Regions from separate parts of the Buttiauxella sp. S19-1 genome, predicted to be linked through region 1. Evidence: riboswitches for the same ligand, from Rfam matches in the RefSeq annotation. Region 1 holds a riboswitch; each other region holds the start of a gene.
What was found. Region 1 has a riboswitch for thiamine pyrophosphate ahead of thiB (thiamine ABC transporter substrate binding subunit). Riboswitches for the same ligand answer to the same signal wherever they lie in the genome.
Positions count from the first base shown of each region.

Region 1 (2,264 bases):
CGTAATAACACCAACCAACTGAAAATCCAGGCCTACGATGATTACTTTGGTTATCGCGCATTAATTGACGAAGTGAATTTCTGGGTGCTGCCGGACATTGGCGAAGAGGTCAGCTGTGCGGTGCAATTATCGGGAATGCCCGACAGCGAGAAAGCCGTCGAAAGCCGCCTTGAAGAAGGCTGCTACTACATTTTATTTGATAACCGCTCAAGCGCCGGCAGCAATAAAGAAGTGCGCCGCTGGCTCAGTCATGTGCTGGCACCGATTCATCTGCTGTATAGCGCGGGCGAGCAAAACCAGCAGTACTGGTTCCCGGCTTACGGACTGCTGCCACGCTGGCACCACACGCATCCACAACCAGCCGTCGAAAAACCGGCCGGGCTGGAATCCGTGACGCTGACGTTTTATCGCGATCACGTCGAACATCGGGTAATCAGCAAAGTGATGGAAGAATTGCTGGCACGTGTTGGCGTAAAACTGGTGGTGCAAGAAGTCAGTTATGAAGAGTGGCATCAGGGCGATGCCGTCAGCGATATCTGGCTCAATAGCGCGAATTTCACCCTGCCGTTAGAGTTTTCGCTTTACTCGCATCTTTATGAAGTGCCGCTGATTCAAAAGTGCATTGCTATCGACTGGGAAACGGATACCCGCAACTGGCATAACGGCGAGCTTCCTCTGCCTGAGTGGTGCCAGAACCTGGTTGAAAACAATGATATTTTACCGTTAATCCACCACTGGCTACGCATCGAAGGGCAACGCAGTATGCGTGGTGTGCGTATGAACACACTGGGATGGTTTGACTTTAAATCGGCGTGGTTTGCCCCACCGGAGCCAACCCCCCTGCGGCTTGAAATATGACGGGTATAATGCTTTCGAATCATTCACAAAGTTATTACAATGCACGCGTTCTCAACGGGGTGCTAAGGCGAAAGTCTGGCTGAGATAATACCCGTCGAACCTGATCCGGATAACGCCGGCGAAGGGATTTGAGGCTCTATTCTCAAATGTCCTTTGCCACCCCTAATTCTAAGAGGTGCAAAGTGTTCAAAAAATTCCTGCCGTTGCTGGCACTGATCGCCGCCCCCGTTTTTGCCAAACCCCTGCTGACTGTTTATACCTACGACTCCTTTGCTGCCGACTGGGGGCCAGGGCCTGCGGTGAAAAAAGCCTTTGAGGCTGACTGTAATTGCCAGCTGAAATTCGTGGCGCTGGAAGATGGCGTTTCGCTGCTCAACCGCCTGCGGATGGAAGGTAAAAACAGCAAAGCTGACGTGGTTCTGGGACTGGATAACAACCTTCTGGAAGCTGCCGCGCAGACTAAATTATTTGCGCCGAGCAAAACAGACATTAGCGCGTTGAAGATCCCTGGCGGCTGGACAAACGACACTTTCGTTCCCTTCGATTACGGCTATTTCGCTTTCGTCTACGATAAAAACAAACTGAAAAACCCACCGAAAAGCCTGAAAGAACTGGTCGAAAGTGACCAACAATGGAAAGTGATTTATCAGGACCCGCGCACCAGCACACCAGGCCTGGGCCTGCTGCTGTGGATGCAGAAAGTGTATGGCGATAAAACGCCTGAAGCCTGGGCAAAGCTTGCGAAGAAAACGGTCACCGTCACCAAAGGTTGGTCCGAGGCTTATGGCCTGTTCCTGAAAGGTGAAGGCGATTTAGTGATGAGCTACACCACCTCTCCGGCTTATCACATTATTGAAGAGAAAAAAGATAACTATGCTGCGGCTAATTTTAGCGAAGGGCATTATTTACAGGTGGAAGTGGCCGGACGCCTGGCATCCAGCAAGCAGCCTGAACTGGCTGAAAAATTCATGAAATTTATCACTTCACCGGGCTTCCAGAACACTGTGGCCACCGGCAACTGGATGTATCCGGTGACCGATGTGAAATTGCCTGAAGGATTTAACGGGCTGGTCAAACCGAACAACACGCTGGAATACAGCGCCGCAGAAGTGTCTAAACAACGCGCCAACTGGATTAGCGAATGGCAACGCGCCGTCAGCCGCTAATTCCCGGCTGGCTGATTCCTGGGCTATGTGCCGCCACACTGGTGGTAGCCGTAGCCCTGGCGGCTTTTATGGCGTTGTGGTTTAACGCGCCACAAACCGATATCCGTGCGCTGGTGCAGGATAGCTATTTGTGGCACGTGCTGCGTTTCTCTTTCTGGCAGGCGTTTCTCTCAGCAAGCCTTTCCGTGTTCCCGGCTATTTTCCTCGCTCGCGCCCTGTATCGCCGCCGCTTCCCCGGGC
Region 1 is NZ_JAHWLU010000099.1:13,709-15,972, forward strand. Features, by position in the region: gene sgrR (HTH-type transcriptional regulator SgrR) at 1-858, shown strand, start outside; TPP riboswitch at 904-1,003, shown strand; gene thiB (thiamine ABC transporter substrate binding subunit) at 1,041-2,024, shown strand; gene thiP (thiamine/thiamine pyrophosphate ABC transporter permease ThiP) at 2,000-2,264, shown strand, end outside.

Region 2 (2,264 bases), on a different contig from region 1:
TTCGGTCATGTTGCGGCGGATCATCTGCATCGGCACATGTCCTGGGCCTTCAATCATCACCTGTACGTCATATTCCCAGGCGATTTTGGTTAACTCGCCCAGCGTGTGGAGTTCAGAGAATTGAGCTTCATCGTTGGCATCCTGAATAGAGCCAGGACGCAGGCCATCGCCTAAAGAGAGTGAAACGTCGTAAGCGGCACAGATTTCGCAGATTTCGCGGAAGTGTTCATACAGGAAGTTTTCCTGGTGATGCGACAGGCACCATTTCGCCATTATTGAGCCGCCGCGCGAGACAATGCCAGTGAGGCGTTTCGCGGTCATTGGCACGTAGCGCAGCAGCACACCAGCGTGAATCGTGAAGTAGTCCACACCTTGCTCGGCTTGTTCCAGCAGTGTGTCGCGGAACATTTCCCAGGTCAGGTCTTCGGCGATGCCGTTGACTTTTTCCAGCGCCTGATAGATAGGCACGGTGCCGATTGGCACTGGGCTGTTACGTAAAATCCACTCACGGGTTTCGTGGATATAGCGGCCAGTGGAGAGGTCCATTACCGTGTCTGCGCCCCAACGCGTTGACCACACCAGTTTTTCAACTTCTTCTTCAATGGACGATGTGACCGCCGAGTTACCGATATTAGCGTTCACTTTAACGAGGAAATTACGCCCGATAATCATCGGTTCGGATTCAGGGTGGTTAATGTTGGCTGGGATAATGGCGCGGCCAGCCGCGACTTCTTCGCGCACAAATTCAGGCGTGATATTTTCCGGCAGCCGGGCACCAAAGCCCTGGCCTGGATGCTGGTGGCGTAACACTTCATCCCGAATGCGTTCCCGGCCCATATTTTCACGGATCGCGATGAACTCCATTTCCGGCGTCACGATTCCCTGGCGTGCATAGTGCAGTTGCGTGACGGTTTTCCCGGCTTTAGCGCGCTGAGGCGTGAGTTGTGTTTCAAAACGCAATTCGTCCAGACCGTCATCAGCAAGGCGCTCTTTGGTGTAGACAGAGCTGCGGTCGGTCAGGATTTCGCAATCATTACGTTCGGCAATCCAGTTTTCCCGTAGTGGCGACAACCCGCGCAGCACATCAATGCTGATAGCCGGGTCGCCGTAGGCGCCAGACGTGTCATACACTGGAATGGCATCGTTAGGGATGAATTGCGGCTTTTCTTTGCTGCCACCCGTGGTGGTTGGGCTTAGTTGGATTTCACGCATTGGCACGCGAATATCATCACGCGAACCGGTGAGGTAAATACGCTGAGAGTTAGGGAAAGCGGTGCCTTCCAGGGTATTGATAAAATGTTGGGCAGCAGCGCGCTGTTCGCGGCGGTTTGATTTTTTTTCAGTAATAGACATAGCTCATTCCAGTGGTTATCAGGAAGTGGCTTGTCAGAACAACGGAGGAGTAATGAATGTGGACCGCCCGAACACGGGGAAACCCAAAAGCAGAATTACTCTTGTTCCCTTCGCAGGTATTAGCCTGATCAGGTTCCGCGGATCCCGAATTAACGGTCTCAGCCGGTGCTTGACGCACTCGGCACTCCGACAAGAAGAAACCCGTATTACTACGGGTCGCTATGTAAACTACTCGTTAACAACGCAGAACTCAAGCAGGGCGTGCCAGCCCGCCGCTCTCATTAGCACTGTTATCTAAATCGTGGTTGGATGCTAACAGAATGAGCTTATCTTCCAGCGAAAAACGTGATTCCAGCGCTTCACCGATGCCGGACAACGCTTTCTGGAACTCAATGTAGTTATCATCATCGATCGCGCTCTCGAGATGCGAATCGTAGAAATCCATGATGTGCTGGGTATTGGCTTCAATCTGAGAGTAGAGGTGAGTGGCGGCTAAATGTGGGTTACTGCCTTCCATTTCACTGATAATACGTTCATAAATATTGAAATGGCCGGATGAAAGATAATCCACCAGGTTGTGGCAAAAATTATCCAGAGCCTTTTCATCGAGCGCAGTATGGGATTCCTTGTTAGGCTTTATCCCAACCATATTGTAGTAAGCCACCAATAATTGTTTGCGGGCATGAAGCCATTGGTCGATTAACGCATTACTACCACCAACGCGCTCAGTCAGATTTTCTAACTGGTTAAGCATGATTGACTCCGTGAGTAAAATGTAGCGCAAACGTACCCAAAATAGTTATGACTATTTGTTTATACCAGCGAACTCGGGGATGTGCACCAGGTTATGGAACGTGTAATTCAAAAGTTAGATCAAGGCTGGTTTATCGTCAGTCATGAGCAAAAATTGT
Region 2 is NZ_JAHWLU010000046.1:7,554-9,817, reverse strand. Features, by position in the region: gene thiC (phosphomethylpyrimidine synthase ThiC) at 1-1,353, opposite strand, end outside; TPP riboswitch at 1,442-1,552, opposite strand; gene MES37_RS12140 (Rsd/AlgQ family anti-sigma factor) at 1,604-2,107, opposite strand; gene nudC (NAD(+) diphosphatase) at 2,201-2,264, shown strand, end outside.
Region 2: another riboswitch for thiamine pyrophosphate. It lies ahead of thiC (phosphomethylpyrimidine synthase ThiC); the one in region 1 lies ahead of thiB (thiamine ABC transporter substrate binding subunit).

Region 3 (2,264 bases), on a different contig from region 1:
TTTCTTAAAGAGATAATAACATTTGTGGGTGTTAAATGATAAGGAACGCTAACTAGTCGTTACGGCGCAAAAATATTGGCTAATGAATTAAAGAAAGAAGATGGATTTTTATAAAGTTCATCAACTCATACTGGTCCCGGATTTTCAGTTTTTTCATTATCACTTTACGATATATTCTTGCAGTATCTTCCTCTATCTGCATTAGATGGGCCGCATCCTGTAGCGAATGTCCCCGGGCGATGTAGATAAGTAACTGCCGTTCAGCACTGGTGAAATTGCATGTGGTGCAGTAGTAGCAAATCCTGGCAGACACCGCCGTGGTGTTGTTTCTGCGCCAGCCAGCCTCCGTCCAGTGGGCTATTTTACGGGTGACTTCATCAACCTCATCTTCGCGAAAGATAACCGGAAGCATATACAGGCATGGGCGGAACATGAGGCTTTGGTGTTCTTTATGTCGGCAAATAAGAATAACTCGTTGGGATTTTGTCGCATTGGGAATTTCAAAACAGTCAGCAGTAAACCAATTATCAGCCAGTGACATAAAAACAATATCGGCAGTACTATGTTCTTCGCCGGGTAAAAAATAAAAATCTTCATTTCGCTGGCGGTAAATTTTTTCAATGATAATTTTTAGACCATGAGAAAAATGACTATTATTTTCCCGTATCGCAATTGTAAGCATGGGGTTTCTCGGTGAGTAATAGAACGGATAACGATCGTAATGAAATAAATACTGAAATTAAATAACCTGAAACTTAATTGACAACTCGCTCGGGATGAGACATTGCCAGGGGATTTCCTGGTGGTTGGTAGCCAAGTGAAGAAATGGCGAGAATTAAAAAAATGAATCAACCCATTTAGCCCACAGTGATATCCCTGGTTTACAGCGCTGGCCACTCGCTTTATCCTGATGGGCGATTAATCACATATACGATTAATCAATGACTCGGGGTGCCCTTCTTTGTGAAGGCTGAGAAATACCCGTACCACCTGATCTGGATAATGCCAGCGTAGGGAAGTCAGATGCCTGTCCGGCATCCCTTCTTCACGCCGGACAGGAGCTTTATGATGCAGCCTGACCTGCTACCCGGCCACCGCGCCGTTTTGTCTTTACAGCAACTTCGCAACATTTCCCCGCTTGTTCACTGCATGACTAACGACGTCGTGCAGAGTTTTACCGCCAACGTTTTGCTGGCTATTGGTGCGGCTCCCGCCATGGTGATTGAAGCACAAGAAGCCGCTCAATTTAGCCCGGTTGCCGACGCGCTGCTGGTCAATATTGGCACGCTGACAGCCGATCGCCGTGATGCCATGCTTGCAGCCATTCATGCTGCAAATGAATCCGCCACACCCTGGGTGCTGGATCCGGTTGCCGTTGGCGGCCTGACGTTCCGTACTCAATTCGCCCATCAGGTGCTCGCGCTAAAACCTGCGGCCATTCGCGGGAATGCGTCTGAAATCCTCGCACTGGCGGGGGAGCATTCTGGTGGAAGAGGCGTGGATAGCACCGATGATGCGTTTTCCGCACTACCTGCGGCGCAGGCGCTTGCTCGACTGACTGGCGCGATTGTCGCGGTGACGGGTGAGCGTGATTACATTACCGATGGTGAAAACAGCTGGAGCGTGGCGGGCGGCGGCATTTTGATGTCGCGTGTGGTCGGCACCGGTTGTGCGCTTTCAGCGGTAGTTGCCGCCTGTTGCTCTTTGCCGGGCTCGCGGCTGGATAACGTCGCTGCGGCTTGCCAGTTTATGAAGTTTGCAGGCCAGCAGGCTATATCCGCCAGCCGTGGTCCCGGGAGTTTTATTCCGGCATTTCTCGATGCACTTTACGGGCTGAATGGGGAGGCGCTGGCATGAAAGGGTTAACACGTATCAATGCACTGACCATTGCCGGAACCGACCCGAGCGGTGGCGCGGGTATTCAGGCCGACCTGAAAACTTTCTCGGCGCTGGGGGCATATGGCACCAGTGTGATTACCGCGTTAGTGGCGCAGAACACGCGTGGCGTGCAGTCGGTCTATCGTATTGAACCGGCCTTTGTTGCCGCGCAACTGGACTCCGTGCTCAGTGATGTGCGCATCGACACCATTAAAATCGGCATGTTAGCGGAAACCGATATTGTGGAAGCGGTGGCTGAACGGCTGGCGTTTTACCACGCACAAAATGTCGTGCTCGATACGGTGATGCTGGCGAAAAGTGGCGATCCTTTGCTTGCGCCCTCGGCGGTTGACAGTTTACGCCGTCGGCTTCTGCCGCAAGTGGCG
Region 3 is NZ_JAHWLU010000015.1:61,479-63,742, reverse strand. Features, by position in the region: gene MES37_RS05965 (LuxR C-terminal-related transcriptional regulator) at 80-682, opposite strand; TPP riboswitch at 938-1,034, shown strand; gene thiM (hydroxyethylthiazole kinase) at 1,069-1,857, shown strand; gene thiD (bifunctional hydroxymethylpyrimidine kinase/phosphomethylpyrimidine kinase) at 1,854-2,264, shown strand, end outside.
Region 3: another riboswitch for thiamine pyrophosphate. It lies ahead of thiM (hydroxyethylthiazole kinase); the one in region 1 lies ahead of thiB (thiamine ABC transporter substrate binding subunit).